DNA from 4 places in the Glaciimonas sp. OK215 genome. Region 4 is predicted to be linked to each of the others. Evidence: predicted binding sites of a transcription regulator. Region 4 holds the regulator's gene; each other region holds the start of a gene.

The links. Region 4 encodes sigma-54, which starts transcription at its own class of promoters, with help from an activator protein. Its sites were predicted from a motif close to TGGCANGNAANCTGCTTT; they were not measured.
Positions count from the first base shown of each region.
Region 1: AC3CHX_RS20275 ([protein-PII] uridylyltransferase) is a predicted target of sigma-54. The motif match lies at 3,715-3,732, and genes of this name have one in related genera.
Region 2: AC3CHX_RS21990 (DUF1549 and DUF1553 domain-containing protein) is a predicted target of sigma-54. The motif match lies at 5,936-5,953, and genes of this name have one in related genera.
Region 3: AC3CHX_RS27115 (ammonium transporter) is a predicted target of sigma-54. The motif match lies at 4,970-4,987, and genes of this name have one in related genera.

Region 1 covers NZ_CM173544.1:4,370,211-4,378,121, reverse strand. Annotated here, with positions in the region: gene AC3CHX_RS20285 (cyanophycin metabolism-associated DUF1854 family protein) at 1-248, shown strand, start outside; gene AC3CHX_RS20280 (pseudouridine synthase) at 318-1,064, opposite strand; gene AC3CHX_RS20275 ([protein-PII] uridylyltransferase) at 1,110-3,662, opposite strand; gene map (type I methionyl aminopeptidase) at 3,796-4,638, opposite strand; gene rpsB (30S ribosomal protein S2) at 4,971-5,723, shown strand; gene tsf (translation elongation factor Ts) at 5,922-6,803, shown strand; gene pyrH (UMP kinase) at 7,073-7,789, shown strand.
Region 2 covers NZ_CM173544.1:4,742,413-4,750,323, reverse strand. Annotated here, with positions in the region: gene AC3CHX_RS22015 (peroxiredoxin) at 1-202, opposite strand, end outside; gene AC3CHX_RS22010 (c-type cytochrome) at 259-993, opposite strand; gene AC3CHX_RS22005 (hypothetical protein) at 999-1,379, opposite strand; gene AC3CHX_RS22000 (CHRD domain-containing protein) at 1,454-1,882, opposite strand; gene AC3CHX_RS21995 (DUF1501 domain-containing protein) at 1,964-3,409, opposite strand; gene AC3CHX_RS21990 (DUF1549 and DUF1553 domain-containing protein) at 3,441-5,765, opposite strand; gene AC3CHX_RS21985 (rhodanese-like domain-containing protein) at 6,398-6,865, shown strand; gene AC3CHX_RS21980 (cytochrome b/b6 domain-containing protein) at 6,909-7,667, shown strand; gene AC3CHX_RS21975 (protein-disulfide reductase DsbD family protein) at 7,681-7,911, shown strand, end outside.
Region 3 covers NZ_CM173544.1:5,853,061-5,860,971, reverse strand. Annotated here, with positions in the region: gene AC3CHX_RS27140 (YbdD/YjiX family protein) at 1-66, shown strand, start outside; gene AC3CHX_RS27135 (hypothetical protein) at 128-592, opposite strand; gene AC3CHX_RS27130 (MGDG synthase family glycosyltransferase) at 637-1,770, opposite strand; gene AC3CHX_RS27125 (DMT family transporter) at 2,075-2,968, shown strand; gene AC3CHX_RS27120 (hypothetical protein) at 3,049-3,438, opposite strand; gene AC3CHX_RS27115 (ammonium transporter) at 3,438-4,907, opposite strand; gene argS (arginine--tRNA ligase) at 5,277-7,037, shown strand; gene AC3CHX_RS27105 (SPOR domain-containing protein) at 7,108-7,818, shown strand.
Region 4 covers NZ_CM173544.1:5,513,717-5,521,627, reverse strand. Annotated here, with positions in the region: gene aroKB (bifunctional shikimate kinase/3-dehydroquinate synthase AroKB) at 1-604, shown strand, start outside; gene AC3CHX_RS25450 (deoxyguanosinetriphosphate triphosphohydrolase) at 601-1,764, shown strand; gene AC3CHX_RS25445 (DUF4197 domain-containing protein) at 1,918-2,616, shown strand; gene hpf (ribosome hibernation-promoting factor, HPF/YfiA family) at 2,799-3,152, opposite strand; gene AC3CHX_RS25435 (RNA polymerase factor sigma-54) at 3,260-4,753, opposite strand; gene lptB (LPS export ABC transporter ATP-binding protein) at 4,771-5,523, opposite strand; gene lptA (lipopolysaccharide transport periplasmic protein LptA) at 5,525-6,064, opposite strand; gene lptC (LPS export ABC transporter periplasmic protein LptC) at 6,125-6,724, opposite strand; gene AC3CHX_RS25415 (KdsC family phosphatase) at 6,732-7,301, opposite strand; gene AC3CHX_RS25410 (KpsF/GutQ family sugar-phosphate isomerase) at 7,301-7,911, opposite strand, start outside.

The sequences.
Region 1 (7,911 bases), 1.1 Mb from region 4:
TGGCTAGCCGCGAGTTCATGCCGGAAATCAGCCGGATTCGTCATGTGTCCAGTTATGCGACGCCGAGTAACTGGACCGTAGAGACGAATCGTGGCGAGGCCGTTTTTACGCTGAAGGGTGAGGAGGACATCCGGCGCTTGCCGGGGTCTTCATTGCTGATTGCGGATAGTCACGGGGTGCATTTTGTGATTCGCGATTTGCACGCTCTGGATAAGGTGAGCCGGAAGATTCTGGATCGTTTTCTGTAGCGGTCGCAAACAACGGCAAACCCGCCCACTTTTCCTGCGCGTCTGCCGCATCAGGGCAATGCCGGCGATCTAGAAATTTTCATCCAGATTCAAATAGCGCCATTGTCCCGTCGGCAAGTCTCCGAGCATGACCTTGCCGATTCGGATGCGTTTCAAACCGGTGACTTTCAGGCCGACGGCTTCGCACATGCGGCGTATCTGGCGTTTCTTGCCTTCTCTTAACGTAAAGCTGAGCTGGTCGTCGTTTTGCCATTTGACGATGGCACGCTTGAGCGGCTTGCCATCCAGCGACAAGCCAAAATTCAGGCGCCGCAGCTCGCTGTCGGGTAGTTTCCCAGGTTTGGTGTACTGCACGCGAACCAGATATTCCTTATCAATGGCGGAATCTTCTCCGATCAATTGCTTGGCGACGCGCCCGTCTTGCGTCAGCACCAGCAAACCTACGGAGTCGATATCCAGGCGACCGGCAGGGACCAGATTGCGTAATTGGCTGCCGTGGAATTCCTGCACCGACTTATCTTCTTTCCAGCGGCTGGCGGCATTCACCAGGACCACTGCCGGCTGGTAGCCGTCTTCGGCCTGACCGCTGACGTAGCCGACCGGCTTGTTGATCAGGATGGTGACGCGCTTGGCTTGTTCGGCGCTGGCCTGGCGTTCAACTGTCACACGTTGATGCGGCAGCACTTTGCTGCCGAGTTCGGAGATGATGACGCCATCGACCCGAACCCAGCCGCGTGCGATCCATTCATCGGCTTCGCGGCGTGAGCAAAGACCGAGTTCGGACATGCGTTTGGAGAGGCGTAGTGGTTCAGTCATGAGATGCAAAAATAGTTAGATGGTAAAAAATGTCGAGGGCGTAATTTAAATATGGAGTGCATCGAGCAGATCGGTTTCGAGTTGCAGCTGGCTACGGCTATGGTTGAGTGCGTTGCCATCGACCAGGAATACGTCTTCGACCCGCTCGCCCAGGGTCATGATCTTGGCAGTGTGTAAATTGATCTTGTATTTGGCCAGCACATTGGCGACTGAGTACAGCAGGCCGGTACGGTCATTGGCTGTAATTGCCAGCAAATAATACTGGCCGCGATCGTCCGGCCGCAAGTCTACCGTCGGCGTGACCGGGAAAGTGCGCGACAGGCGTGACAAGCGCCCCTTGGACGGTGCCGGCAGCGGACCGCGCGCTTGCAGCTGCGCTGTGAGTTCGTGCTCGATCAGGTTGATGATGTCGCGGTAATGCTTGGCGAACAACGGTGCACTCAACACAAAGGTATCGAGTGCGTAACCATGCTTTGTCGTATGAATCTTGGCATCCAGAATGCTGAAATTCTTGCTGTCGAAGTAGCAGCAGATGCGTGCGAAAAGATCGGCTTCGTCCCTGGTGTAGACCGCGACTTGCAAGCCTTCGCCGATCGGCGCGAGCCTGGCTTTGACTATCGGTTTCGGGCTGTCGACCAGTGTATAGAAGGAGCGCGTCTGCCAGGCTATGTCGGCGGCATCGTGGCGCAGAAAGTAGGCGACGTCCAGCTGCTTCCACAACTGCTCGTGCGCATCGTTCGGCAAGCCGTACAAGCGCAATGTCCTCAGCGCGTCTTCCTGGGTGTTCTTCAATTCGCGGTCGGTCGATGGCGTTTCTCCGCCTAACACACGCAGCGTGATGCGATACAAGTCTTCCAGCAACTTGCCTTTCCAGGCATTCCATACCTTCGGGCTGGTGCCGCGAATGTCGGCGACGGTCAGCAAATACAGCGCCGTCAGATGGCGTTCGTCCTTGACCGTATTGGCGAACTGCAGAATCACATCAGGGTCTGACATGTCCTGCTTTTGCGCGACATGCGACATCGTCAAATGCTGTTGGACCAGAAATACCACCAGCTCGGTATCTTCCTCCGACAAGCCGTGCTGCTGGCAAAACTGCCTGGCATCGGTCATGCCCAGTTGCGAGTGATCGCCGCCGCGGCCCTTGGCGATGTCGTGGAACAGGGCGGCGATATACAGTATCCAGGCGCGCGAAAAATTCGAGATCAGCTGGCTGCAGAACGGATACTCGTGGGCGTGCTCGCTCAACGTGAAACGGCGCACGTTGCGGACGACCATCAGGATGTGCTGGTCGACGGTGTAGACATGAAAGAGGTCATGCTGCATCTGGCCGACAATGCGCCGGAAGTTGGGCAGATAGCGGCCCAGGATGCTGGTCTGATTCATGGCCCGCAGGACATGGGTAATCCCTTGCGGCGCTTGAATAATCTGCAGGAATAGCGCGCGATTGTAAGGATTGCGACGGAAGGCGGAGTCGATTTTGAAGCGCGCATGCCATAGCGCACGCCGCGTACGCACGGTCATATCCTTGATTTCGGTATGCTGCGCGATCAGCAAAAACAACTCCAGCATGGTCGACGGCGTGTTCTCGAATTGGTCATCGGCGACGATATCAATCAGGCCGTTGATCTGGTTGAAACGTGCGTTGATAGGCTGCGGCACTATCGGTTGCGGGAACAGTTGCACTTCAATGTTCTGCAGCAGCACCAGATTCAGCTGCGTCACCGCCTTGGCGGCCCAGTAGTAGCGTTGCATCAGGTATTCGCTGGCGCGCCGGGTTTCGGTCGTCTTGAAGCCCAGTGTTTCAGCGATTGGCGTCTGGACATCGAACACCAGGCGATCTTCGCGCCGGTTGGTGTGGATGTGCAAGCGTATGCGAATATCTTTGAAGGCGCGTTCTTTTTGCGTCAGCTGACGCGCTTCGGTGGTGGTAATCAAGCCGCGTTTGGCCAGCTTGCTCCAGGAGTCGCCCAGGCCGGCGGCTTTCGCCACCCATAAAATGACTTGCAAATCCCGTAGCCCGCCCGGGCTTTCCTTGCAATTTGGTTCCAGACTGTAGGCCGTATCTTCAAACTTGACATGACGCTGGCGCATTTCCAGCTTTTTCGCCTGGAAAAAGGCACGCGGATCCATCGCCGCGTTATAGCGTTCCTGCAGTTCGCTGAAGAGGTGCTTGTCGCCCGTGACCAGGCGCGCTTCCAGCAAGCTGGTCTTGACGGTGATATCCGCTGCCGCCTCGGACATGCATTCATCTATGGTACGGATGCTGTGACCAATTTCGAGACCGATATCCCAGAACAGTTGTACCAATTGCTCCAGTTTGTTTTTTAAATCGGCGTCAGGTGCGGTGCCCAGCAAAATCAGCAAGTCAACATCCGAGTACGGGAACAGTTCGCCACGCCCGTAACCGCCTACCGCAACCAGCGCGGCGGAGGCGGGCAACTGCAACACCTTCCACGCTTGCGTCAAGGCGCTGTCAACGCTTTGTCGCAAGTGCGTGAGGAGCGGCTCCGGCTTACCATTGGCCAAAAATGCAGCGATGATTGACTGGCGCTCGGTTCTGAGTTGGCTTTTTAGGATTTTGGCAAGTGTCGGCATAGCTGCGCAGTTGATGCGGAAGTGAGGGAGGATTGCCGGAATTATTGCTTGGTTTGCAGATTTGTTGCAAAAAATTCATGCACTCAGAGGGCAAGCTACAAGGAGCTTGCGGCTTGCCTTCCAGAGTGAAGGATTACGCTGCGACGGTTTGCAAAATGAATGCGGGCGGAGGTGGCGTGCCCGCCGATGTTGTCAGTACTTCGTAACCGGTTTCCGTTACCAATACCGTATGTTCCCACTGTGCCGACAGGCTGCGGTCTTTGGTGCGGATGGTCCAGCCGTCACCCATTTCGCGAATGTCGCGCCGTCCGGCATTGATCATCGGCTCGACGGTAAAAATCATGCCTGCCTCTAACCTTTCCAGCGTGCCGGGGCGACCATAGTGCAGGACTTGCGGCTCTTCGTGGAACACCTTGCCGATCCCATGTCCGCAAAATTCGCGCACGACGCTGTAGCCGGCTTTCTCTGCGTGTTGTTGAATGACGTAGCCAATATCGCCCAAATGTGCGCCCGGCTTGATCTTGGCAATCCCCAGCCACATGCATTCATAAGTGATGTCGCCAAGCCGTTTGGCCATGATGGAGGGTTCGCCGGCATAAAACATGCGGCTGGTATCGCCATGGTAGCCATCCTTGATGACGGTGATGTCAAGATTCACGACGTCGCCGTTTTTCAGAACCTTGTCGCCTGGAATGCCGTGACAGATAACGTCATTCACCGAGGTGCAGATAGCCTTCGGGTACGGCGTGTAGCCTGGCGGGCAATAATTCAGCGGTGCAGGAATGGTGCCCTGCACATTCACCATGTATTCATGGCAAAGGCGATCGAGTTCACCGGTGGTGACGCCGACTTTGACATGAGGCGTGATGAAATCGAGCACTTCCGATGCGAGTCTGCCGGCAATGCGCATGCCGGCGATATCTTCGGCGGTTTTGATGGAAATAGAGGTCATAGGTGAGTAAACTTGGTAGAAAATTGCGAAATAATGTCGGCAGACGCTCAAAAACGCTCAAAAAACAGCCTGGATCAGGTTGGAATTCGGCGGCAAGCTAGTCAAGGCTCGATTATAGACGAGCTAGGCAAGCTTCGCTGTAGGATAGGTTCTGTGGGACTTGAAAGATTGCCCTGTTTTAAGGTAGAATCCCGGGTTAGCTTGAATTGGTATTCGGGCGACGCTGCGCTTTGTGCAGTTTGGTATTTTGTTGTAACTCGTTGTTTTAAATCGCGAATCCGCTCGAAAAGGGTGCCTTTCTTGTCAATACAAGTCTGGTGACTGAGCAGATTCCAGACCCAACCCTGGAGAAAATTATGTCCGTAACAATGCTTGAAATGCTGGAAGCCGGTGTCCACTTCGGTCACCAAACTCGTTTCTGGAACCCAAAGATGGCACCGTACATCTTCGGTCATCGCAACAAGATTCATATCGTCAACCTGGAAAAAACCCTTGGCATGTACCAAGAGGCGATGAAGTATATCCGCCAATTGTCATCCAATCGCGGCAACATCCTGTTTGTCGGCACCAAGCGTCAAGCGCGCGAAATCATCGCTGCTGAAGCGGCACGTGCAGGTTCGCCATTCGTTGATCAACGTTGGTTGGGTGGCATGCTGACTAACTTCAAGACCATCAAGACTTCGATCAAGCGCCTGAAAGAAATGGAAGCTTCGATCGCTGACGGCTCAGTTGAAAAGCTGAGCAAAAAAGAAGGCCTGATGTTCCAGCGCGAAATGATCAAGCTGCAAAAAGCTATCGGCGGCATCAAGGATATGGGCGGCATTCCCGATGCAATCTTTGTCATCGACGTCGGTTACCACAAAGGCGCGATCACTGAAGCAGCAAAACTGGGTATCCCGGTTATCGGCGTGGTTGATACCAACCACTCACCGGAAGGCGTAACTTACGTCATTCCTGGTAACGATGACTCGTCCAAAGCGATCGCTTTGTATGCGCGTGGTGTTGCTGATGCAATTCTTGAAGGCCGTGCTAACGCCGTCAACGACGTCGTTGAGTCGATCAAGGGCGGTGCTGGTGATGAATTCGTTGAGGTTAACGATCAGGCTTAAGTCCTTAGTCTGAGGTGTAGTGCACTTCAAAAATAAAAAAAGGGGGCAGCGGTTGCCCCTTTTTTTGTCTAACCCGAATATTTTTTGACTGATGGTGTGGGTGCCGGTTTGCTGTAGCGCCTTGATGGCTCAGAGGTCGCCTTAAGCGGCTTCATGGCGAAAGCGCCAGACTTGCACCGATTGATCTAGGAGAATGAAATGGCAGTAATTACTGCGGCACTGGTAGGCGAACTGCGCGCAAAGACTGATGCGCCTATGATGGAATGCAAAAGAGCGCTGACTGAGGCGGATGGCGATATGGTCAAGGCAGAAGAAATTCTGCGTGTTAAATTGGGCGGTAAAGCATCCAAGGCAGCTTCCCGCATTACAGCGGAAGGTGTCGTTGCGGCCTATATCGCCGGTGGCGTTGGTGCGCTGATTGAGGTCAATTGCGAAACCGACTTCGTTACCAAGAATGACGAGTTCATCGCTTTGGCAAATGCTTGCGCCAAACTGGTGGCCGAAAACAATCCAGCTGATGTAGCTGCATTGTCGGCATTGCCTTTGAATGGCGGGACTGTCGAATCCAAGCGCGCAGAGTTGATCGGCCGCATCGGTGAGAACATGTCGATTCGTCGCTTCCAGCGTTTTGAAACCAGCGTCAAGCTGGCTTCTTACCTGCACGGCACAAGCATCGGCGTGATCGTTGAGTTTGATGGCGCGAACGACCAGGTTGGTAAAGATGTCGCCATGCACATCGCCGCAATGAAGCCGGTATCGCTGTCGTCGGATCAAGTGCCTGCCGACCTGATCGAAAAAGAGCGCTCGGTTGCAACGCTGAAGGCAGCTGAATCCGGCAAGCCTGCGGATATCGCAGCGAAGATGATTGAAGGTTCGGTACAGAAATTCCTGAAGGAAGTTTCTCTGTTGAATCAGTCTTTCGTCAAAAACGACAAGCAAACCGTCGAGCAAATGCTGAAAGAGGCAAATGCCAGCGTCAAGTCGTTCGTGATGTTTGTGGTTGGTGAAGGCATCGAGAAGAAAGTGGATGACTTTGCTGCAGAGGTTGCGGCAACAGTTGCTGCTGCCAAGCAAGGCTAAGTAACAAGAAAGAGCGGGCCGCAAGGCCCGTTTTTTTGACTGCATGGAATTTTTTGATGCAGGCGCGGACTAAGAGGTGCCTTGAATGACTTGTTGGGTGCAACACAGACCCGACTAGCAGCCTTGGGATAAATCCTGAAGTTTGCAGTAAATGCTGGTCGTGGATTTCAATGCAGTTTTCCTTGAAAATGGCACCGTAATCCGGCGAGCGGAATAATAAAAATACGTAATAATTAATTGTTAATCGGATAGAACAAAGGACCCAGACCATGACCAAACCAGCATATAAGCGTGTTCTCCTTAAGCTCTCCGGTGAAGCCCTGATGGGCGATGATGCCTATGGTATCAATCGAGTGACTATCGATCGCATGGTCGCAGACGTTGCCGAAATTGCTAAACTAGGTGTCGAGTTGGCAATAGTGATCGGCGGCGGGAATATTTTTCGTGGCGTGGCGCCGGGCGCGCAGGGCATGGATCGCGCGACCGCCGATTACATGGGGATGTTGGCCACAGTGATGAACTCGCTGGCGTTGGCTGATGCCATGCGTCAGGCAGGATTGACTGCACGCGTGATGTCGGCGATCAGCATCGAGCAGGTTGTTGAGCCGTATGTACGGCCAAAGGCACTGCAGTACCTGGAAGAAGATAAAGTCGTGATTTTTGCAGCGGGTACAGGTAATCCATTTTTTACAACAGATACTGCAGCAGCGTTGCGTGGCTCCGAAATCGGTGCCGAAATTGTGCTTAAGGCGACCAAGGTTGATGGCGTGTACAGCGCTGACCCGCAAAAGGATCCGACCGCAACACGGTATACAACGATCACATTTGACGAAGCGATTGCCAAGCATTTGCAAGTGATGGATGCCACGGCATTCGCCTTGTGCCGCGATCAGAAGTTGCCCATCAAGGTGTTTTCGATAGTCAAGCCGGGCGCGCTGCGGCGCGTGATCATGGGCGAAGACGAAGGTACTTTGGTGCACGTCTAAGTCTGATAAGAGAAGTTTGATAGGTAAGTGTTTCCATTCCGCTGGAACTTGAACCTGCTGAATATCTGCTGCGATCACTGCTGATACGAAGAGTAAAGTCGGGGGCGCGGTAAGATATTGGG
Region 2 (7,911 bases), 770 kb from region 4:
AGCCGCCGGTGTAGGCCGACGGATAGAAATACACAACCACCGGGCCCTTCTTCAGCGTGTCTTTCAGGGAAAAGGTAAATGCCTTGCCGGCGAGCGAGGCTTGTGCCTTGAAGTCGGGCGCCGTTTCGCCATCTTTCAGGGCGGCGATGGCGGGCAGGGTGATTGCGCTCGACAAGAGGCAGGTGAGTAGAAAACGTTTCATGCGCGTACTCCTAAATGGGTGGTTTGTTTTATCTTGCATATGTGCTGCGAGTTCCGCTAAAGCCCGGAAATATAATTCGCTAACGCCTGGACTTCGGCATCGGTCAGTGATTTGGTAGTGATGTTCATCACACCGCCGGCATCGTTGTGGCGCTCACCGTTCCTCCAATCAAGGAGCTGCTTCTCCAGGTAGAGCCGCCCCTGTCCACCGATGACCGGATAGCTGGCGTTTCCGGAAGATATGCCCTTGCCGCCTTTACCGTGGCAACTGATGCAGGGCAGAATATTTCTGGCCGCATCGCCGTTGACAAACAGTTGTTTTCCAACCGGGTTATCTCCCGTGCCGTCACCTTGCATTTTCTTTTGGCCGGCGAAATAAGCGGCGATATCCGCCAGATCGGCATCGTCTACGCTCTTTGCGATCATCGACATAAAGTCGTGCCGGCGCCCGCCGCTTCGAAAATCCCTGACCTGTTTGACGATGTATTCAGGATATTGCCCGGCGAGTTTGGCAAACTTGCCCTCCGGGCCGTTGCTGAAGCCCTGGCCTTGTCCTTGTCCATCGCTGTTGTGGCACTCCAGGCATCGCCCATCCTCCGATTTGAATTTGCCCGCAGCCGCATCTCCCTTGATGATTGGTGGTAAAACCGCCTTCTTGTTATCGATCGCTGTCTTGGCCGAGGCGGCAAGGACGGGAAGCGTGATCGGACTCGACATGAGGAAAGCAAGAAAACACGCCTTTGACGATGTAAAAAACGCGCTACGGAAATCGAACCGAAACAAACCAGCCATCAGGTTTATTCCTTCTTGTAGAACGTGTGGCAGGTTCTGCACGTCCGCGCAAGGTTGGTGGCCGAATCGGTGGCCGCATCAAAATTGTTTTGTGCAACGGAATCGACAATCGCTATCGTTAAATCCTTGCTTTTTTTCGCAAGATCCACGGCATCTTTGGCGTCGCCTTTCTGAACAAAGAAAGTTTCGACCTGTGCGAACATCTCCGTAAGCTCTTTGGCGTCGGCGGTGGCGGCTTTGGCATTCTTGATAGCGACGTTGGAAGCCAGGCTTTTATTGGTGTCTTCTATTGATTGCATCAAATCGGTACTTAAGCCGGTTTCGGCAGAGTTGGCGCCGGCTGTCAGTACCAAAAAAAAGCCAAAGAAAATGAAAAGTTTGCGCATATACATGTGATTCTTTGCAGGGTTAAACGGGGCAGCGCTGCCGCCCCATTTTTTCCGATAGCGGAATGTTGCGCTTATGGCTTTAGCTGTCCGCGGATCTCTCCACCCTTGTTCTCGGCGCTGTGGACATTGATGTACAGGTTGCCGGCCTGGTAGCTCGCATACTGCTCCTCCGTCAGCGTCGAGCCGGCCGGGACGGACCATACATCATCGGATGCTTTCGCCAGAGCGATGACCGGCGGACCCTTCTGGCCGGCTGCGGCCAGATGAATGTGCGCTGCCGTGCCGGCGATGCCTTTGGTGGTGACGCTGCCGCTGACGGTCCGGTCTGCGCCCACCGTGATCGTGCCATTGCCGCTGGCCGATGTCGTCACGGCCGGCGTTTCCTCCGCGCCGCTCAAGCGCACTTTCGTTTCGGTGGCAGTCGCGAGTCCCGCGCTCAATACGAGGAGAGTGGCGATCGCGAGATGGGATGCACGTGTCTTCAAAAATATTGATTTCATTGGATTGTTTCCCTTAAGGCGTAAGTAAAAAAACAGGGTGCTTGAATAAAGCCCGGAAGGCGCACCTTCCGGACTGTTCCACTAGGCGAGAATCTCCTTGATGACCTTGCCGTAGACCACTGTCGGACGCTCCGAGCGGCCATTGTTCAGGAAGGTGGTTTTCAGGTGATCCAGGCCTAGCAGCTGGAGCACGGTCGCGTGGATATCGTAGGTATCCACCGCCGTGTCTTTGTCAGCGACTTGCAGGCCGATATCATCGGTCGCGCCGTAGGTGAAGCCGGCCTTGAGGCCGCCACCCGCCATCCATTGCGTGTAGCCCCAGGGATTGTGGTCGCGTCCATTGCCGCTCTGGCCGTAGGAGGTACGGGAGAATTCCGAGGTCCACACCACCAGGGTCGAGTCCAGCAGTCCGCGCGACTTCAGGTCGGCCAGCAGGCCGGCGATCGGCTTGTCAACCATTTTGGCGTTCACACCGTGGTTCTTTTCGAGATCGCTGTGGGCATCCCAACTGGTGATTTCGGTCTGGCCGTCGGGGGCGCCGGAGACGACTTGAATAAAGCGCACACCGCGCTCTACCAGACGGCGGGCGCGCAGCAACGTTGTACCGTAACCTGCGCTGGTCTCGTCGTTGAGGCCGTACAGTTCCTTGGTGGCATCGGTTTCCTTGGAGAGGTCAACCGCTTCCGGTGCAGCGACCTGCATGCGGTCCGCCAGTTCGTAGGACCGGACCCGCGCCTTGAGTTCCGTGTCCGACGGATAGCGCCCGGCACCCTGTGCATTGAGGCGCTTCAACAGATCCAGCGACGCGCGCTGCTGCGTCGCCGCCGTCAATTCCGGACGGTCCAGGTAAAGGATCGGGGAAGGGCCCGGACGGAAGGCGGTGCCCTGGTACACCGCCGGCAGGAAGCCGGAGTTCCAGTTCACCGAACCGGCGCTCGGTTCGGTCTTGCCGTTATACAGCACGATGTAGGGCGGCAGATCCTGGTTGGCTGAACCCAGCGCATAGCTCACCCACGCGCCGAGCGATGGACGCCCGGGGTTCAGGTCGCCGGTGTTCAGCTTGAGGATCGAAATATCGTGGGTGGCGCCGATGGTCACGCTGGACTTGATGAAGGTGATCTTGTCGGCATGCTGCGCAATATTCGGGACCAGGTCGGAGAACCAGGCCCCGCTCTCTCCGTACTGTTTCCAGGTGCGCTTCGATGCGAACAGCTTGCCGACGCCGCCCTGGGTACTGGTTTTGATTCCCTTGAGGAAAGATGCCGGCACATCCTGGCCAGCCAGTCTGACCAGCTCGGGCTTGTAATCGAACAGGTCCAGTGTGCTGGGTGCGCCGTTCATGTGCAGCCAGATGACCGATTTGACTTTTGCCGGGAAATTCGGCTGCTTGGGTGCCAGCGGGTCAATCAGGTCGGCCGCACGTGCAGCCGAGAAGAAACCCACTCCGGGGATCAGGCCGGAGAGTGCCGCACCGCCCAGGCCCAATCCTGACTTGACCAAAAAATCTCGACGCGATTTAGTACTCATGATTCTGTTTCCTTTTCTCAAATGTTGTTAGTTAGAAGCGGTAAGCAAAATCGTTTGAATTGGCGACCGTGTGTACCAGGTCGACAAAAGCCGCAGCCCGTACCGGATTGACCTGCGATGTATCTTTCAAACCGGTTGGCACCGCAACCGCGAACTTGCCGGTCGATACGTTTTGTTGAATCACCTTTTCCTCGCTGTTCAGGAACGCCTTCAGTGCGACTTTCTCGGCCTTGTTTGGCTCGCGAGAAAACAACACCTCGTAGAGCTTGTTGAGTTGCGCCGTTTCGTCTTTACCGGCTTCGCGAATGACTCTGCCGGCCAGCGCCTGCGACCAGCTGAACACGACATCGCTGTTGAAGAGCGTGAGCGCCTGCAGCGGAGTGGTGGTCACGTCGCGTTTGTGGTGCGGGTGCGACGGGTCGGCCGGATCGAAGGTTTGCGTCAGCGGGTAGGGAACGCTGCGCCGGACGAAGGTATAGATGCTGCGCCGGTTAAAGTCGTGCGGATCCTTCGACACTTGCCACAGATTGCCGGCGCCCAGATTCGACGGCACCGGCGGGAACACGGCTGGGCCGCCGACCTTGTCTTCGATCTGGCCGGAGGCATACAGCAGCGAGTCGCGAATTTCTTCGGCTTCCAGGCGCTTGCGCGGGAATACCGCCAACAGCTTGTTGTCCGGATCCGCTTTCAGCACATCCGCACGTTCCTCCGACGCCTGGCGATAGACGCTCGACAGCAGGATCTGGCGGTGCAGTTTCTTGACGCTCCAGCCGTCCTTGACAAAACTGTCGGCCAGATAGTCCAGCAGTTCCGGATGGGTCGGCTTTTGTCCGGCCCGTCCAAAATCGGCTACCGTGCTGACGATGCCGGTTGCGAAGTATTGACTCCATACACGGTTCGCGAAAACCCGTGCCGTCAGAGGGTTGCCCGGGCTGGTAATCCAGTTTGCCAAGGCGGTACGCCGCCCGGATGAGGTGGCGGTCGGCACGATCTTGACCTTCTGGTCGCCGGCCCAAAGCGCCGGGATCCCCGGCTGCACTTCGTCCAGAGGACGTTCGTGGACGCCGCCAAAACGGACCTGGGTCGGCGGCGAATCGGCATGCCCCAGTTCGGTCGCGGCAGTGATCGTGTTCGAACCTTTTTCGGGCTTGAGCTTGTCGAACTTCTTCAGTTCGGCAGTCAGCTTTTGATACTCCTTATACTTCGGGACATTGTCCGGCTGGTAATCGGCACTGTCCTTGTCTTCTGCCGTCAGCTTCAGGTAGCCGGCGATATCGGCGTCGGAGGTGACGGTCTTGAGGCGGAAATTGACCCAGCGATCCAGCGCATTCCACTCGCTCTCCGGCTTGAAAATGGATTCCCTGCTGTCCGTCAGGTAGCGTTCTTTGTGGTATTTCATACCCGCCTCCCTGACAGTGTCGAGAATCGCCTTTTGCTTGGCCCGGATGTCCTTGGTGGCGTCGCGGTAGCCGGCCTGCTGCTTTTGGTATTCAAGATCCCACGCTGACTCCGTTCCCTTCGCCAGCGGCGCTTTTTCGTCGACGCTGGTATTGGCAAAGAAGGCCTGGAGCTGGAAATACTCGTTCTGGCTGACCTTGTCAGCCTTGTGGTTGTGGCATCTGGCGCAACCGATCGTGGCGGCCAGAAAGGTCTCGCCGACGAGATCTGTCATGTCGGTCGCGATCTGATATTTTCTTTGAACCAGGTCGCGCGAATTGCTGTTATCGGGATAGCCCGCCAAAAAGCCGGTAGCGATCTTCGCCTCCTGGCTGTCCGGCCATAATTCATCGCCTGCCAGTTGCTCCTGGACGAAACGGTTGAAGGGCTTATCCTGATTGAACGCGTTGATCACGTAATCGCGGTAGCGCCAATTGTTCGGGCGCGTCTGATCGCCCTGGAAGCCGGCGCTGTCCGCGTAGCGGGCCAGGTCGAGCCAGCGGCGCGCTTGCCGTTCGCCGAAATGAGGCGAGGACAGCAGGCGGTCGACCACCTTTTCATACGCATCCGCCGAACGATCGCTCTCGAAGGCCTTGACTTCCTCCGGCGTGGGAAGAATACCCCAGGCGTCCAGCGTGGCGCGGCGCAGATAGGTGCCGCGGTCGGCATCGGGCGAGGGTTTCAGTCCCTTGGCTTCCAGCTTCGCCAGGATGAAGGCGTCAATCGGTGTGCGCACCCATTTTTTCTGTTTGACCGACGGTTCGGCAGGGCGTTGCACCGGCTGATATGCCCAAGACTTGGCCGGCGCGGACGGTGCCGCTTTAGCCTGGCCGGCGACCGGTTTTGCATCTTCTGCTACAGCGGAGACCGTCACCGAAAAGGTCATCAAAACGGCGAGATACAATGCCTTCTTATTCATCGTCTTACCCCCGAAACATAAAAAGTCTTCTTCACTGGTTTCCTCCAAAAATAACAAAACGCGTTCACCCCAACGCGGCATGGCGGGCCATTCTCTATGTGCATGACATAGCAAATGTCCGATTCAAGTTGCATGGGTCAACAGGACGACAAAGCTGATATTCCGACTTGTTAGCAACTATCGCGCCAGCGTCAACACGCGCATCAAAATGCGCGAATGCAAACTTCAACCTATTGATTAAAAGCGTTATTTTTTTATTGCGCGAGACGATGGGCTTGCTGCGTCGCGCGGCAGGCAGCGTGGCCCCGGCGCGATCTGTTGATTTGGTAGCAGCTTGCAGTCAGAAGTGTTTCTAACGCTACAGATGCGAAACAATGCGCACCCGCAAGCCAGCACTTCATCCGGTTGTTGGCGGCGCAACAGTTCAGGAGCGTCGCCTGGTGATACTTCAACATTGTCGTTTGATTTTCAGCAGCAAATCGCGCCGGAGAAAACCTGGCGTACTGGGCCGGCGGCCAGTCAGTTTCGATTGGCACGATGGTTGCTCATACCGGAGTTCATGCATTGCGCCGGCCTGCCGGTGTCTTTGTATTTCCTGGAATCGCATACATCAAAACGAAAGAAAGCTAGCTATGAAAAATCTGAAAAGTCTGTTGGTAGTCGTGTTTGGTCTGGCAACCTCAATGGCGTTTGCCCAACAGGGCGCAACTGCAGCTGGCGCCGGCGCGCCCGCGGCGGATGTCTGGACGCACAAGACGAAAAGACTTACCAGCGCTGAAATCGATGCCTTGCTGGCCAAGCCCGAGAAATTGCTCGTCATCGACGTGCGGCGTCCCGATGAGCTGACGGCGAAGGGCAGTTTCCCGGTCTACCTGAACATCCAGAACAAGGATCTCGTCAACAGACTGGCCTACATTCCAAAGGATCGCGCCATTATTACCGTGTCCAATCACGCCCATCGCGCCGGCGACGCAGGTGACTTGCTGGCCGGCAAAGGCTTCAAGGTAGCCGGTGCGGCGGGCTCGGAAGACTATGAAGCGCAAGGCGGCAAGGAAATCATCAAAGTCAGCGCGCCGGCGCCAAAGACGGCCGCTAAATAATCAGCCTGTCTGCGATCACCGTCTTAGTCAGAAGGAACAAGTCATGCAATCCGAATTGCTCATTGAGAGAGCCAGCGAACAAAGTGCGGCAAGTTCGCATGCACGCCCGGCGTTAATCCGCATCCGCCTGTGGGATCTTCCACTCCGCATTTTTCACTGGTCGCTGGTCGTAGCTGTGCTGACCGCCGTCGTGACGGGTGAGATCGGCGGCAGCTGGATGGGTGTGCACGGCAAGGCAGGCCTCGCAATTATCGGTCTGGTGGCTTTCCGTCTGGCCTGGGGCGTGATCGGCTCGACCCATGCGCGTTTCCTGCATTTCGCGCCTTCGCCGGCGCGGATTCAGGCTTACCTCAAGGGCCAGTGGCAGGGTGTCGGCCACAATCCCCTGGGGGCGCTTTCTGTTTTTGCGCTGCTCGGCCTGCTGGCGCTGCAGGCCGGCACCGGCGTGTTTTCGAATGACGATATCGACTTTACCGGACCGCTGTTTACGCTGGTGGATAAAGCGCTGTCCAACCGCCTGACCGGATACCATCAACTGCTCGCCAATGTGTTGCTGGGTCTGATGGCGCTGCATATCGTAGCGATTGTTTTTTATGTCCGCTTCAAGAAAGATAACCTGGTCAAACCGATGGTGACCGGCTGGAAGGACGTCCCGTCCGGCAAATCCGCAGCCAAGGGCGGCGTGGTGGCGTTGATTGCATCGATACTCATCGCACTGGCCGTGGTGTATGTCGCCAGCGGCGCCAGCATCCGCAAGGAGCTTCCTGCTCCCCATCCTGCCAGCGCCGCGCCGGCCTGGTGACCAAGTACCTTATATGGATTTAAAGTTGATTTCGAGCCGGGGCGCCTGCGGCACCCTGGCTGCCCTGTGTTTATCCCTGCCTGGTCCTGCTGCGCATGCGCAGCAGGACCAGGCGGCCACCGAACAAGTGCGGGCGCAGCTCATTGCTTCGGTCGACGCGGTACATCCCGGCGAGCAAATTTTGCTGGGGCTGCAGCAACGCATTGCACCTCACTGGCATACTTACTGGATCAACCCCGGCGAT
Region 3 (7,911 bases), 340 kb from region 4:
TACGCAGAGTTTTTCCGGGAGCGGCAAGAAGCGCGCTATGGCGGCGGGACTGGACGTTGCTGCTAAACAGCCAACAAATAAAAGAAGCCGGCCTGTGTGCCGGCTTCTTTCGTTTTTATCCGCGCTTTCAGGAATTTGCGGTAGCCTGCGGTCCAGAACCGCTTGATTGCCTGCCTGCCTTGCGTTCCGCCAGCCACAGCAGCACCAGCGCCACAGCTGAAAACAGCCAATAATCGACCGGCACCGGCCCCAGCCAGTGTTTGTGCCATGGCACGTCGAGCGGATTGAAGCGGCCCAGACCGAAGGCCGGATTAATCAGGAACCACAGCCAGTCTTCGGTGATCCAGAACACCATGATCGAGGCCAGAATCCGGGCTTCGGCGCGCCAGTCCCAGCGTCCGTTGAACCAGATCGGGTAGTGAAACACCAGGCCGATGAAGGGGAATACCCAGGCGTGATAACCGGTCATGGCGCGGCCGCCCCAGAAGATGTCGAGTAGCCGGTGATGCTCGATGCGCCAGGTCGGCAAGTTGGCGGCCCAGCCGGCGCCGCCTTCGATCTGGATTTCCACATTGGCAAAAAAATAAGCCATGAGCATTGCCCACAGCAGCATGCCTATCAAACGGCGGGATTGCGTCAGTTGCATGGTTGTTGAACTTGAAAACAGGACGGATTGAGCGGGTGTTCGGCGCGGCTGGCAAGTTGCTGTAACACGATTTGCAATACCGCCCGGCCGGCATGCGGGCGGCCAAGCGCATGGCTGCGCTCGCGTAACTGGGCGAGCAGATGCGGATGTTGCAACAGGATTTGCAGGCGATAGGTGAGCGCCGTCAGATCAATCGCCTTCAGCGCCGCGCCTTGCTCCAGCAGATAATCGGCATTCCGCTCTTCCTGTCCCGGGATCGGCGAATGGATGAGCATCGGCACCCCCATCGCCAGACATTCAGAAGACGTCAGGCCGCCGGGTTTGGTAATCACCAGGTCGGCGCATGCCATTAATTGCGCAACCTGATTGGAAAATCCGAACGCCCTCAGGCGACCCGGATGCCTGGCGGCCAGTTGCTGCAGCTTGTTAAGCAATTCCGGATTATTACCCGCCAGCGCCACCAGTTGAAAATTGCCCTCTATCGTCAGCAGACTTTGCACCGTCTTATCGAGCCCACCGATACCGGCACCGCCTGACATCAGCAAAATGATCGGCCGGTGCGGATCCAGTCCGAAGGTCGCCGCGCAGTGCGCCCGATCCAGCGCGTGCGCGAACGCCGGCATCACCGGGATGCCGGTAACGTGAGCCGACGCGGGGGCCACGCCTCTGCTGCGCATGCGGAACGCGATTTCTTCGCTGGCGGCAAAATAGCCTTGCATCTGCGGCTGCAGCCACATGCTGTGCAGATCAAAATCGGTCACCTGCACCCACACCGGACAGACTAGGCGCTGATTGCCGATTTCACGCGCCAGCATTTCGGCCGGCAAAAAATGGGTGCAAATGATGGCGTCCGGCGCATAGGCGTTGATGGCGGTACGCAAGGTCCGGGTGCTGAGGCGTTCCATCGCCCGCCGCAGTTTCTGCATCGGTGCGTTGGGCAGCGCGCTGTCGCTTTTTTGGTAAACGTAACCCCATACCGCAGGATGACGATTGACCAGGTGTAGATAAAAGTCGGTATACACCGCACGGAAACCGGCGGAAACGTAAGCCATCGCGTCCAGATGCACGGTTTCGATACCGGGGAATTCTGCAGCATAGGCTTTTAATGCTTCGGCGGCGCGCATGTGACCGGCGCCGGCAGAGACGCTTAATAACAATATCTTGCGTTGTTTGGTGGCGTACGTGGTGCTATTTATGGTGAACTCCGGGCTATCGGTTTGTATGCTGCAGACTCGGTGGAGTTTCTTGCGTCAGTTAGACTTTGAGCTTACCTGCGGTATATGTCAGGAATGTGAAAAAACAGAGAATCGGGTTGTCGACGATCGGTCGAAAAAGCTCGAATAGGCGCCGGAGTCAGACAACTGCGATGAATTTCGGCGGCGTAAAATTCCGCACGGCAACTATCCCCCCGATTTCTGAAAGACCAATATGTCCACTACCCACAAACCGCTAGACGGCGTTGCGATGAGTTTGATGCTGTTGCTGTGCGTTTGCTGGGGTTTGCAGCAGGTGGCGGTCAAGATGGCGTTGCCGAGCATGCCGTCGACGTTGCAGATCGCGCTGCGCTCAGGCGTTGCGGCGCTGTTGGTCGGCTTGTTCATGCTGTGGCGGGGGACCGGCTTTTCGGTGCGGGATGGTACTTTTTGGCCGGGAATGGCTGCCGGCGCGCTGTTTGCCGGTGATTTTCTGTGTGTGTCGATCGGCTTGAATTACACCACTGCGTCGCATATTTCGGTGTTTCTTTACAGTTCGCCGATTTTCACGGTACTGGCTTTGCACTGGCTGGTGCCAGGCGAACGTCTGCGGCCGACGCAGTGGTTAGGCGTGCTGGCGGCGTTTTGTGGGATTGTGATGGCGTTTGCCGGTGGTTTTCTGGAGGGCGAAGCGAGCGCCGCCAGTCTGCTGGGCGATGCACTTGGATTAATGGGCGCGGTCTTCTGGGCGGCGACGACGCTGGTCGTCAAGACCACCCGCTTGTCGACCGCCGCACCCAGCAAGACATTGCTGTATCAACTCGGGATCGGGGCGCTGTTGTTATGGGTGTTTGCCATCGCCACGGGAAGAGCGAGCATCGGGCCGATGACGGACGTTGCCTGGCTTAGCTTACTGTTTCAGTCGGTGGTGATCGCTTTTGCCAGTTTTCTGACGTGGTTCTGGATGCTGCGTCGCTATCTGGCATCGCGCCTGACGGTGTTTTCGTTTTTGACGCCGTTGTTTGGCGTCGGTTTTGGCGTGTTGCTGCTCAACGATCCGGTGGGTTTGCCGTTTGCAGCGGGGGCGGGGCTGGTGCTGGCGGGGATCGTGATGGTGAATCGGCACTGACCTGACAGGTGCGCTTGCCGCCCCAGTTATAGCCCAAGGCAGAACTGGCGGCGAACGAGGGTGGCGGCCTGCAATCAGCGTCAGCGTAACCTCCCAACGTATGCAGCATCGGGCGGCTCCACGAAACTGGCTTTTTTTATAGGTAGTGATGGAAGCACCGAAGTTGGCGACGTCGCATCGCTGATGCCGGCATCCTCTATCAATAGCGAAGGCCTTTCAGAAGGGCGGACAAAGAGACCATCCTGACCAAAATAGAACGCTTCCAGCTTCGCACCGATTTCCTGTAAATCGGGGAGTGGTGATTGCGTCGCCAATGCCAAAACATGGCGGCAGTAGACTGGACTTACCTGCATATACTCAATATCCGTAATGCGTTGGTTTTGTCGCCGCAGGATGACGTGCAGCCTGGTCATCAGTGAAAACGCCTGGTTGTTCAGCGTGGCTGTTGCAGGTTGCTGATTCGCTTGCATTATGCTTGCTCCCCATGTTGTGCGAGATCGAGACCTTCATGCTCTTCATCCGGCTTAATCCGCAATCCAACCAGCATCGACACGATGCCCAAAATAATGGAGGTCATGACACCTGAATAAATGACTGTCACTAACACCCCCAACGCCTGCACCGCGACACTTCCCTCCACGCCACCAATCGCTTTCAGCGCAAACACACCGGTAAGCAGTGCGCCGACGATGCCGCCGATGGCATGCACCCCGAATACATCCAGTGAATCGTCATAGCCGAATGTTGATTTCAATACCGTGGCTCCCCAATAACAAGTCACGCCAGCCACCGCGCCGATCACCAGAGCACCGGTGACGTCGACGAACCCCGATGCCGGGGTAATGGCAACCAATCCAGACACCGCACCCGATACCAGTCCCAAGACAGAGGGCTTGCCGCGTCTGATCCATTCGGCGAGCATCCAGGCAAGGGCCGAGACTGCCGTTGCAAACTGGGTCACCAGCATCGCCATTCCGGCGCGCCCATCCGCGGCACCGGCGGAGCCGGCATTAAACCCGAACCACCCCACCCAAAGCAACGACGCGCCAATCACTGTCAATACCAGATTGTGCGGCGCCATGGATTCCTTGCCGAAGCCGGAACGCGGTTTGAGAATGAGCGCCGCAACCAGGCCGGATACGCCAGCGTTGATATGCACCACGGTGCCGCCCGCAAAATCGAGCACGCCACGTGCTGCAAGCCAACCGGCGGGCTCCCATACCCAGTGGGCCACCGGCGCATAGACAAAAAGCGACCATAGGGCAATGAACAACAGCAAGGCTGAAAATTTCATGCGTTCGGCAATTGCTCCGGTAACCAACGCCGGGGTAATGATCGCGAACGTCATCTGAAACATCATGAATACGCTTTCCGGTATCGACGGCGCAACATGGTGCACCGTTACCTTGCCGGCGTCTTTCAGAAACGCCATTCCGTGCAGCATGACTCGATCCAGGCTGCCTATGAACGGCGAACCGGGCATAAAAGCCAGGCTGTAGCCGACGGCTACCCATAAAATCGTCACAATACAGGTGGTGGCAAAACTGTGGGCCATTGTGCCCAGCACATTTTTCTTGCGCACCATGCCAGCATAAAATAACGCTAAGCCGGGGATGGTCATCAGCAGCACCAAGGCCGTAGCGCTCAACATCCATGCCGTGTCGCCAGCGCTGATTTTCGCGACATCGATCAGCGTTGGCCTCGTGATGGCAGGTTCGCCAGCAACTGCAGGCGTCAATGCTTGCGATGCCACCGGCACATTTTGGGATAGCGGTGGTAAAGGCTGCGAACTTTCCAGCTTACCGGTATTTGCTGTTGCCGTGGCTGCGTCGCTCGTTGCAGTCACCAGGACACTGGCTTGTTGGGCAGCGACCGGAACAATCAGGCCAACAAAACAACCAACAAATATTAGCCGGGCCAATACAGCGTTTGCGCGCATAAAAATTTCCCTTGTAGACAATTAACCGTCGTGAGATGAAAATCATTGCTGATCGATAACTATAAGCATTATTTATGCCACGGCGTTCTACTTGCAGACAGCACACCGGGCGCTCCAGATGCGCCATCCCGGATCGCTCAAACTTGGTGCGTCGCACCAATCCGGGCATTTGCGCGCAGCAGTTTTCAATGCTTGCAGCGCGCGCCGGGTTTGTCATGCCAACGGCTAATGTCAATCACGGGCAGAGGTGGATTCCGGCGCTAAGCCGGTATAATCGAACGACTTAGGTTCTGAGTTAATTGTTTTTTAATTCACATAAATAATCCACATCATTTCGGACGGCTAGCCGTACCACTGGACAGAAATCTCATGCTTGCGCAACAAAAACAACAGATCATCGACCTTTTCGAGGCTGCGTTGCAGCCGATTATTGCCGGTACCGACCTGCAACCGACAGTCACGCTGGAGCGTCCACGCGACCCGGCGCATGGCGATATCGCCTGCAACATCGCCATGCAACTGGCAAAACCGCTGAAAAAGAATCCGCGTGAACTGGCGCAGACGCTGGTCGCAGCGGTGCTGGCGAATACTTCACAAGGCAATTTGATCGCCGCCGCCGAAATTGCCGGTCCGGGGTTCATCAACCTGCGTCTGACTGCCGCTGCCAAGCAGGAAGTGGTCAAAGTGGTGTTGCAACAAGGTGCCGAGTTCGGCAAGAGCACGCGTGGCGCCGGCAAGAAGGTACTGGTCGAGTTTGTCTCCGCCAATCCGACCGGCCCGCTGCATGTCGGTCACGGTCGTCAGGGTGCGCTGGGCGATGCGATGTCGGCACTGTTTCAGGTGCAGGGCTTTGACGTCACCCGTGAGTTTTATTACAACGATGCCGGCGTCCAGATCGCGACGCTGGCAACTTCAGTCCAGGCGCGCGCCAAAGGCCTGAAGCCGGGCGATGCCGGTTGGCCGGAAGCAGCCTACAACGGCGATTACATCGCCGACATCGCACTCGACTTTCTGGCTAAAAAGACCGTCGAAGCCAGCGACGGCGAGCCGGCCACCGCCAGCGGCGATCCGGACGATTTCGAATCGATCCGCAAGTTTGCGGTCACTTACTTGCGGCGTGAGCAGGATCTGGACTTGCTGGCGTTCGGCGTCAAGTTCGACAACTACTATCTCGAATCGTCGCTGTACAAGGATGGCAAGGTCAACAGCGCGGTCGAGGCGCTGATCGCTGCAGGCAAGACCTACGAAGAGGACGGCGCACTGTGGTTGCGCACCACCGACTACGGTGACGACAAAGACCGCGTGATGAAAAAGACCGACGGTACTTACACCTATTTTGTCCCCGATGTCGCTTATCACATCGTCAAATGGCAGCGCGGTTTCGGCAAAGTCATCAACATCCAGGGCAGCGACCACCACGGCACCATCGCGCGCGTGCGCGCCGGTTTGCAAGCTGTCAACATGGGTATTCCGCAAGGTTACCCGGATTACGTGCTGCACAAGATGGTGACCGTCATGAAGAATGGCGAGGAAGTGAAAATCTCCAAACGTGCCGGATCCTACGTCACCGTGCGCGACCTGATCGAGTGGTCGGCTGGCGATGTCGTGGCGGCAGACGGCACCCGCGATTTGACGCGCGGCCGCGATGCCGTCCGTTTCTTCCTGATTTCGCGCAAAGCCGACACTGAATTCGTCTTCGATGTCGATCTGGCGCTGGCGCAATCGGATGAAAATCCGGTGTATTACGTACAAATGGCGCATGCGCGGATCTGCTCGGTGCTGGCGCAATGGGACGGTGACGAGTCGACCCTGAGTGCGGTTGATCTGAGCCCGCTGACTGCGCCGCGCGAGGCCTTGTTGATGGCCAAGCTGGCGGCTTATCCGGACATGCTGGAACACGCATTGGAAGAGCTCGGTCCGCATCAGGTCGCATTTTATCTGCGTGATTTGGCCGGCGAACTGCATAGCTACTACAATGCTGAGCGCGTGCTGGTGGACGACACTGCGCTCAAGATGGCGCGGCTGGCGCTGATGGTGGCAACGCGCCAGGTGCTGCGCAATGGCATGGCGCTGATCGGTGTCTCGGCGCCTAACCGCATGCGGCGCGATCCGGTTGAGGTTGAGGCGTAATCCGGCATGCATTCAGGCGCGGTTCGGCCCAGGAGCATCAATACGTGTGTAACGAGGGGAATTGGGAAGTATGAGCAAACCAGGTAAATACAAAAACAAGCAAGTTGGCGGTACCTTACTCGGCCTGATTCTCGGCCTCATCGTCGGTCTGGCGATTGCGGTGGTCGTGGCGATCATGATCACCAAAACGCCGACACCGTTCACCAACAAGGCGCCCAAGGCCGAAAAGGCCCCCGAGGCGATCACCACGCCGCAACAGCTTACCGATCCTAACAAGGCGCTGTACGGCAACCGCGCACAGATCAAGGAGCCGGTGCCGACCGCGCCAGCACCGGCCGCAGCCGTTCCGTCGACACCGGCGCCGGCCCCGGAGTTGCCGGCCGCTCCCCCGGCCAGTGCTCAGAAAAAACCTGACCTGATCGGCCAGAAGATCGAGGAGAAGCAGCGCGAAGCCAAAGCGCCGATCGTGGATAAGTCAAGCCCGGACAAGGCCAGGAAAGCCGCCGCCGAAGCCGCCAATCCCAAGGCGGAAAATGCGGACGATCATTGGATTTACTACCTGCAAGTCGGTGCCTTCCGCGACCAGACCGACGCTGAAAACGCCCGTGCCAAACTAGCCTTGCTGGGTTTCGAAGCGCGGATCAGCGAGCGCCTATCCGACAACGGTTCGTTGTATCGGGTCCGTATCGGTTCATTTAGCAGCCTCGAAACAATGAACCGGATGCGCAGCAAGTTGTCAGATAACGGCATCAACGCAGCGGTAGTGCGCTCAGCAAAATAATGGTGTGGCTGCCAGTGAAACTTGGCGGCGGTTTGGCAGCAACCCTTTGGCCGAATACCTGGCAACAGGCATTCGGCAAACTATTTAACCCGA
Region 4 (7,911 bases):
CGCCGATACCATGACTTTGCAAACGCTACCTGAGCGCGAATTGTCTGCCGGCCTGGCAGAAGTGATTAAATATGGCGCTGTCATCGACGCGTCATTCTTCGACTGGCTGGAAGCGAATATCGGCAAATTGATGGCGCGTGACAGCGCCGCGCTGGCATATGCGATTCAGCGTTCATGTGAAATCAAAGCGGATGTGGTGCGACAGGATGAACGCGAAGGCGGCTTGCGCGCCATTCTGAATTTTGGTCACACGTTCGGCCATGCAATCGAATCCGGCCTCGGCTATGGCGTATGGCTGCACGGCGAAGCGGTTGGTTGCGGCATGATCATGGCGGCTGACCTGTCGCATCGTTTGGGTTACATTGATGCCGTCGCGCTTGAACGCGTCAGCGCGCTGGTACAAGCCGCCGGCTTGCCGGTTGTCGCACCGGATCTTGGTGCTGCGCGTTGGCTGGAGTTGATGCAGATCGACAAGAAAAACGAAGACGGTCAAATCAAATTCATTTTGATGAACCCGCTAGGAGCATCCCTGGTCACCACGGCGCCCCAGGAAGCAGTGCTGGCAACGATACAACACCTGGCTACTGGTCCTGCCCCACGATGAATGCAGAAACGTCTCTCGCCCCGTATGCTGCCCACTCAGCGACATCGCGAGGACGTTTGTTCGGCGAGACGGCACCCAATACGCGCACAGAGTTCCAGCGCGACCGCGATCGCATCGTGCATTGCACCGCATTTCGTCGACTTGAATACAAGACCCAGGTGTTCGTGAATCACGAAGGCGATTTGTTCCGCACGCGTCTTACACACAGCATAGAAGTCGCTCAAATCGCGCGTTCGATCGCGCGCAATCTGCAATTGAATGAAGATCTGGTGGAGGCGATTGCGCTAGCCCACGATCTCGGTCACACGCCGTTCGGCCATGCCGGCCAGGATGCTTTGAACGCCTGCATGATGCATTTCGGTGGTTTCGAACATAATCTGCAAAGCCTGCGGCTGGTCGACAAGCTGGAGCAGCGCTACGGCGCGTTCGACGGCTTGAATCTGATGTTCGAAACACGTGAGGGCATACTCAAGCATTGTTCTGTGGCCAACGCCAAAAGACTCGGTGATATCGGCCAGCGTTTTATCCAGCGCAAGCAGCCGACGCTGGAAGCGCAGGTCGCCAATCTGGCCGATGAAATTGCCTACAACAATCACGATATCGACGATGGCTTGCGTTCCGGTCTGCTGTCGCTGGAGCAGATGATGCAAATTGATTTCTTTGCACGTCACAACCGTGAGGTCGAAACAATCTTTCCCGGTCTGAGTGGTCGTCGTGCGATCAATGAAACGGTGCGGCGCATGATCAATGCATTGATCAACGATCTGATCGAAACGTCGCGCCAACGCATCCTGGCTGCGCAGCCGAAAACCGTCGAAGACGTGCGGGATGCCGCGCCACTCATTGCTTTCTCGGAGCTGATGACGCGCGAGGCGGCCGAGCTGAAGCGCTTTCTGCGTGAGAATCTGTATCGCCACTATCTGGTCAATCGGATGACCAGCAAGGCGCGCCGCATTATAGTCGAGTTGTTTGACTGTTTTGTCGGCGAGCCGAGCCTGCTGCCACCGGATTATCAATTGGCGCAGCAGGACAGTACGGCGCAGGCGGCCCATGCGCAATTACAAGCGCGTCAGGTCGCCGATTATATTGCCGGCATGACAGACCGCTATGCGATACGCGAACATCGACGGCTGTTTTTGGTCGATGAAGGTCATCTGTAATTGCTTCGAAACGCCGCACCCGCTTGCGCCAGGCGCTTCAGATACAGCGGCCAAGCAAGCCTGTGGGTATTTGATACCGCCCCGTATTTTCGTACGTCACATGGTGGATGACGCTACGCTCATCCGCTCTACTTTTTCTATAAAGGATCAGTCATGAAATTTTTCTCTCAACCTACACTGAGCCTGGGACTGACGATCTCATTGACCGCGTCCACGGCGTTGGCTTTTTCGCTGGCCGATTTGAGCAATCGGGACGCCAGTGCCGGACTGAAAGCAGCGCTTGAGAAAGGCGCGACCGTCGCGGTCTCCAAACTCGGCGTTGAAAATGGATTTCTGAATAACGACAAAGTAAAAATTGAATTGCCAGGCCTGCTGGAGCAGGCTCGCCCACTCTTGAGAATGACGGGCAAGGGGCAGCAATTGGACGATCTGGTGGTATCGATGAATCACGCGGCAGAGTCTGCTGTGCCGTTGGCCAAGCCATTATTGCTGAATGCGGTGAAATCCATGTCGGTCACGGATGCGAAAAATATTCTGAGTGGCGGCGATACGTCGGTCACTGATTTTTTCAGAGAGAAAACTGCTGCGCCATTGAGTGTGAAATTCCTGCCTATGGTGAAGCAAATTACCGATCGTAACGGTGTCTCGGCGCAATACAACGCGACCATGGGATTGGTTGGCAAAACAGGTCTGGTGCCAGGACAAGCTGCGACGGTTGAAGGTTATGTCACGCAACGTGCGCTGGATGGCTTGTTTTACATGATAGGCGAGGAAGAAAAGGCGATTCGTCGCGATCCGATTGGTACCGGCAGTGCGATTATCGGCAAGGTATTCGGTGCGATGAAGCAATGATGGACTGAATCGGGGCCATATTTGTCGGGCTGATCGGACCATCAAACATTACGCCCGCAAATGACTTCCACCAATAACAAAGGGCGCATTGACTGCGCCCTTGCTCATTTGTCAGTATAGAATTTTCTCAATCAGTTTATTGAGCGGATTCTTGCGTTGACGGGTTCAGAGAACCGCTACCATCACGTCGCTGCGACCGGTAATTCCTCGGGCAGATGCTTAATCGCGTCGTGTTGGTGGTTTTGCATTTTGTCCTTATATTTGATCACTTGACGATCGAGCTTGTCGATCAGTAAATCAATGGCAGCGTAAAGGTCATGCGCAATGCTCTCGGCATGCAGGTCTTTGCCTTTAACGCGCAGATTAATTTCAGCTTTTTGGCGTTTTTCTTTCTCGGTGATTTTGTCGATTGTCAGGATCACACTGATATCGATGACCTGATCGAAGTGGCGTTTGATACGCTCCAGTTTGTTTTGCACGTGTTCGCGAATGGCGGGAGTTACGTCGAGGTGATGCCCACTAATTGTGAAGTTCATACAGCGCTCCTATCAAATGTGTCGTTGGCGGTTCGGACTCCGGGTGATCAACTCACGCTGAATCGATCAGTCAGAACACAACGACGGTTGTGCAAACAAGCAAACAGCTACAGAGATTTGCGCAAATTAACCGGCGGAATTCTTAATGCTTCGCGATATTTTGCGACAGTACGGCGAGCTACAACCATACCTTGTTCCGCGAGCATATCGGCAATCTTGCTGTCAGAGAAAGGACTTTTAGAATCTTCCGCTCCTATGAGTTGTTTGATTAACGCCCGTATCGCCGTTGAGGAAGCCTCTCCACCTGCCTCCGTAGCAACATGGCTACCGAAGAAATACTTTAATTCGAACATCCCATGGGGGGTGAGCATGTATTTCTGAGTGGTTACGCGAGAAATGGTGCTCTCGTGTAAACCTAGTGTATCAGCTATTTCGCGCAACACAAGAGGCCGCATGGCGACTGCGCCATGCGAAAAAAAGTTGCGTTGGCGTTCTACAATTGCCTGGGCGACACGCAAAATTGTATCGAAGCGCTGCCGCATGTTCTTGATCAGCCATTTGGCCTCCTGCAATTGCGAATTGAGCGATCCTTCGCCCTTACTTTGTTTGAGGATGTTGGCGTAAAGTGCGTTGACGCGCAGTCTTGGCATAACGTCATTGTTGAGCATCACCTGCCAGCCATTCTTGGCCCGTCTGACAATCACGTCTGGCACCACGTAGTCCGAGGTGTTGCCGGCGAAGGTAGCGCCTGGATGCGGATTGCATTGCTTGATCACCACCTGCGCTTCGCGCAAATCTTCGTCATCGCAATCCAGCGCTTTCTTGATTTTATTGAAATCGCGCTGGGCAAATAAGGTCAGATAATCTTGCACAATTGTCAGCGCCAGACGGCGGGTGACAAAAGGGATCTTGGGAAAAGCCTTAATTTGCAGTGCCAGACATTCAGAGGCGTCGCGGGCGCCGACTCCGGTCGGATCGAAGCTTTGGACCATCTTCAATGCCGTCAATAGTTCTTCGACTTCGATCTCCAACTGCTCGGGCAGACGCGCGTAAATATCCTCCAGCGTTTCCTCCAGATAGCCATTCTCGTCAAGTGCATCAATGATCAATTCAATGAGCGCACGGTCGCGTTGCTGGTCCACCGCTTCACGCATCTGCTCCAGTAAATGCTCGCGTAGAGTCGATTCGTGTGCTTCCAGTTGGGGCCTTGCATCCTCGTCGTCCGGTGCCTTGGCGCTACGGGCGACGTCGTCAAAACTCCATTCGCTATCACCGCCGCCGTCAACGTTTTCCTGACTGTTTTCGCCGGCTTCCTGAACTTCGCCGCCAGCTTCCGGTTCGGTTGGCGAGCTGCTGACTTCGCTGTCGCCAGTCGGCGCATCCATGGTTGATGCGGTGCCGCTGATGGCACCGTCGGCCAATAACCGGACCGAGTTGTCGAGCGGATCGTCGAGGCGTTCCAGTAGCGGATTATCAGAGAGGATCTGTTCCAGTTCCTGGTGCAGCTCCAGCGTCGATAACTGCAGCAACCGTATGGATTGTTGCAGTTGCGGGGTCAGCGCCAGGTGTTGCGAGGTGCGGAGTTGGAGAGACTGTTTCATCGGTGCCTGGGACTCGGTTACATGCGGAAGTGTTCACCCAGATAGACCCGTCGCACTGATTCATTGGCGATGATGTCGTCCGGACTGCCGCTGGCCAGCACGCTGCCCTGGTTGATGATGTAGGCGCGATCGCAAATGCCGAGCGTTTCGCGCACGTTATGGTCGGTGATCAGGACGCCGATGCCGCGCTCTTTCAGGAAGCGGACGATGCGTTGAATTTCGATCACGGCAATCGGATCGATCCCGGCGAATGGTTCGTCCAGCAGCACGAAACGTGGATTAGTCGCCAGCGCCCGGGCGATTTCGACGCGCCGCCGTTCACCGCCGGACAACGACAATGCCTGACTTTCGCGCAGCTTATCAATTTGCAATTCCTGCAGCAGGGATTCCAGCTTGTCCGAGATTTGTTTTTTGGTGAGGCCGCTGCCATTCGGGCGCTGCAGTTCAAGTACCGCACGGATATTATCTTCCACCGTCAGTTTACGGAATACCGATGCCTCTTGCGGCAAGTAGGACAGACCAAGCACGGCGCGTTGATGAATCGGCAAGCGCGAGATGTCGATGCCATCCAGGTCAATCGCTCCGCCATCCGATGGCACCAGGCCGACGATCATGTAGAACGAGGTCGTTTTGCCGGCGCCGTTGGGGCCGAGCAGGCCGACCACTTCGCCATTTTTTACCTTCAACGACACGTCATGCACGACCTGGCGCGCACCATAACTTTTTTGCAACCCTGTGACGATCAGCGTGCTGGAGCTAGCGGCGGTCATCTCATTTCCCCTTCGGTTGGATGACGGCTTTGATGCGCCCGGATCCTGGCTGGCTGGTGCCGGAAACATCGTTGTTGACCGAGTAGAACTCGGCCCGGCTATCGTACGAGATGAATTCGCCGTTGACGACATCGGTAGGCTTGCTGCCTTGCAGGCGTCGCATCTGGGCCTTTGAAAATAATTTGACGATTTCGGTTTTGTCATCGTATTCGATACGTTCAGCTTCGCCGTCGATCCACAGGTCAGGACCGCCGTCGCGCTTCTGGCGGAAGGTGGCAAGACCGCCTGGCGCCGCATACAGGGTGGCGAACTGGTAGCCGGATGGATCGGTGGTGACGACCACCTTGTTGGCTTTCATTACCAGTGTGCCGCGCGTCAAGACGACATTGCCGGTAAAGATCTTGATCTGCTTGACGTCATCCAGGGTGAACTGATTCGCTTCTACATTCGACGGTTTATCGGCATCGGCTTTCTCGGCGCGCGCACCCGACATCAACATCAGTTGCAATGCAAGTAGCGATAAAAAAAGAACACGTTTCATAAAAAGTCCTGAAAAAAGGATAACGTCACAAGGCATTATCTGGGTATGCGAGCGGCTTGCTTACGGTTGGCGCGGTGCCGCGCGATAGGTGCCGCGGACATTGCTCAGCAGGCGCAATTCTCGCGTCGCGTTGTTGGCATACATGCCGGTACCCGTCATTTTCGATTGGTCGATCGTGATCTCGACCGGCTTGTCGCTTTTCATGATGTCGTCGTCAGGCAACAGCAACAGGTAGTCGGACTGCAAATGGAGCTTCGAGGACTTTGCGGTTGCCGGGCGATCCGCGTTGACATTGCCATACATATTGACTTTGCTATTGTTGTCTTCGATCTTGGCGGTGTCGGAGCGCAAGGTCATTGGCGGGCTTTCTTTGTCCAGGCTGTGGATCACCGGCAGCGTTACGTCAAATGAGTCGTCGCCGGGATTGTGCGTCAGGCGCTGTCCGGAGATGTTGTAGCGCGGCTGGCCATTGACGGCCAGTTGCACATAGTTAAATTTTTCGACGTAATAGTCAGGCGCAACACGCGGCGCGCGCGGCATCATTTGCTCAGTATCTTTACGCATCACTTCCATGATCCAGAAGCTGCCCAGCGTCAGTGCCACGCACAGCGCCAGCAGCAACATGAAACGGAGGCGAAAGGTTGAACGCAGGTTTTTCATACAGCCTTCAGCACCCGGGAATGGCGCTCAAATACGGTGCCAGAGCAGCTTCATACTTGTTTTGAGCACGGAGAATCAAATCGCATACTTCACGCGCTGCGCCATGGCCGCCGCTGGCCTGTGTGACGTAGTGCACGCGCGATCTGACTTCGTGATGGCCGTTAGGAACGCTGACAGCGAAGCCGGCGCGCGCCAGAATCGGCAGGTCAATGATGTCGTCGCCAATAAAGCCGCAGCCATCCGCCGTTAGCTTGAGCTGCGCCAATAACGCCAGGAACGCGGCATGTTTGTCATGCACGCCCTGATGGACATGCGTGATACCGAGATCGCTGGCGCGACGGCTGACAATTGCCGATTGACGGGCGCTGATGATGGCGGTGGCGATGCCTGCCTGTTGCAGCAGTTTGATGCCCAGACCATCGAGCACATTGAAGCGTTTCAGCTGTTCGCCGTCAGCACCAAACAACAGGCCGCCATCAGTCAGAACGCCATCGACGTCAAAAATCATCAGCCGGACTTGCGCTGCGCGGACCAATACTTCCGCACTCGCGCCGACGGTGTTGTCGATGACAGCCATCAAATCACCTTGGCGCGGGTCAGGTCGTGGATATGCAGCGCCCCGACCAGCGTGCCGTCGAGATCCGTCACCAGCAACTGATTGATGCGGAACTTCTCCATTATCTGTACCGCGTCGACCGCCAGCTGATCCGGTCCGACGCTGCGCGGATTGGCATGCATCACATCAGCGATAGACAGCTTGGAAAAATCTTGTACGTGTTCGATCAAACGACGCAGATCGCCATCGGTAAACACGCCGACAGGATGAAATTTGTCGTCCACCACGGCGGTCATGGCGATCCCTTTGCGGGTGATTTCGAGCAATGCAGCCGATAGGGACACATCGGCGGTGACTGCCGGAATCTCGTCGCCGCTGCGCATCACATCGCGCACGTGGGTCAGCAAACGGCGGCCGAGAGCGCCGCCGGGATGGGAGCGGGCGAAATCCTCTTCGCGAAAGCCGCGCGCATCCAGCAAAGCCACCGCCAACGCGTCGCCCAGCGCCAAGGTCGCGGTAGTACTCGCGGTCGGCGCCAGATTCAGCGGGCACGCTTCTTGATCTACCTTGACGTTGAGATGGACCGTTGCCAGTTGCGCCAGTCCGGAGTCATCGTTGCCGGTCATCGCGA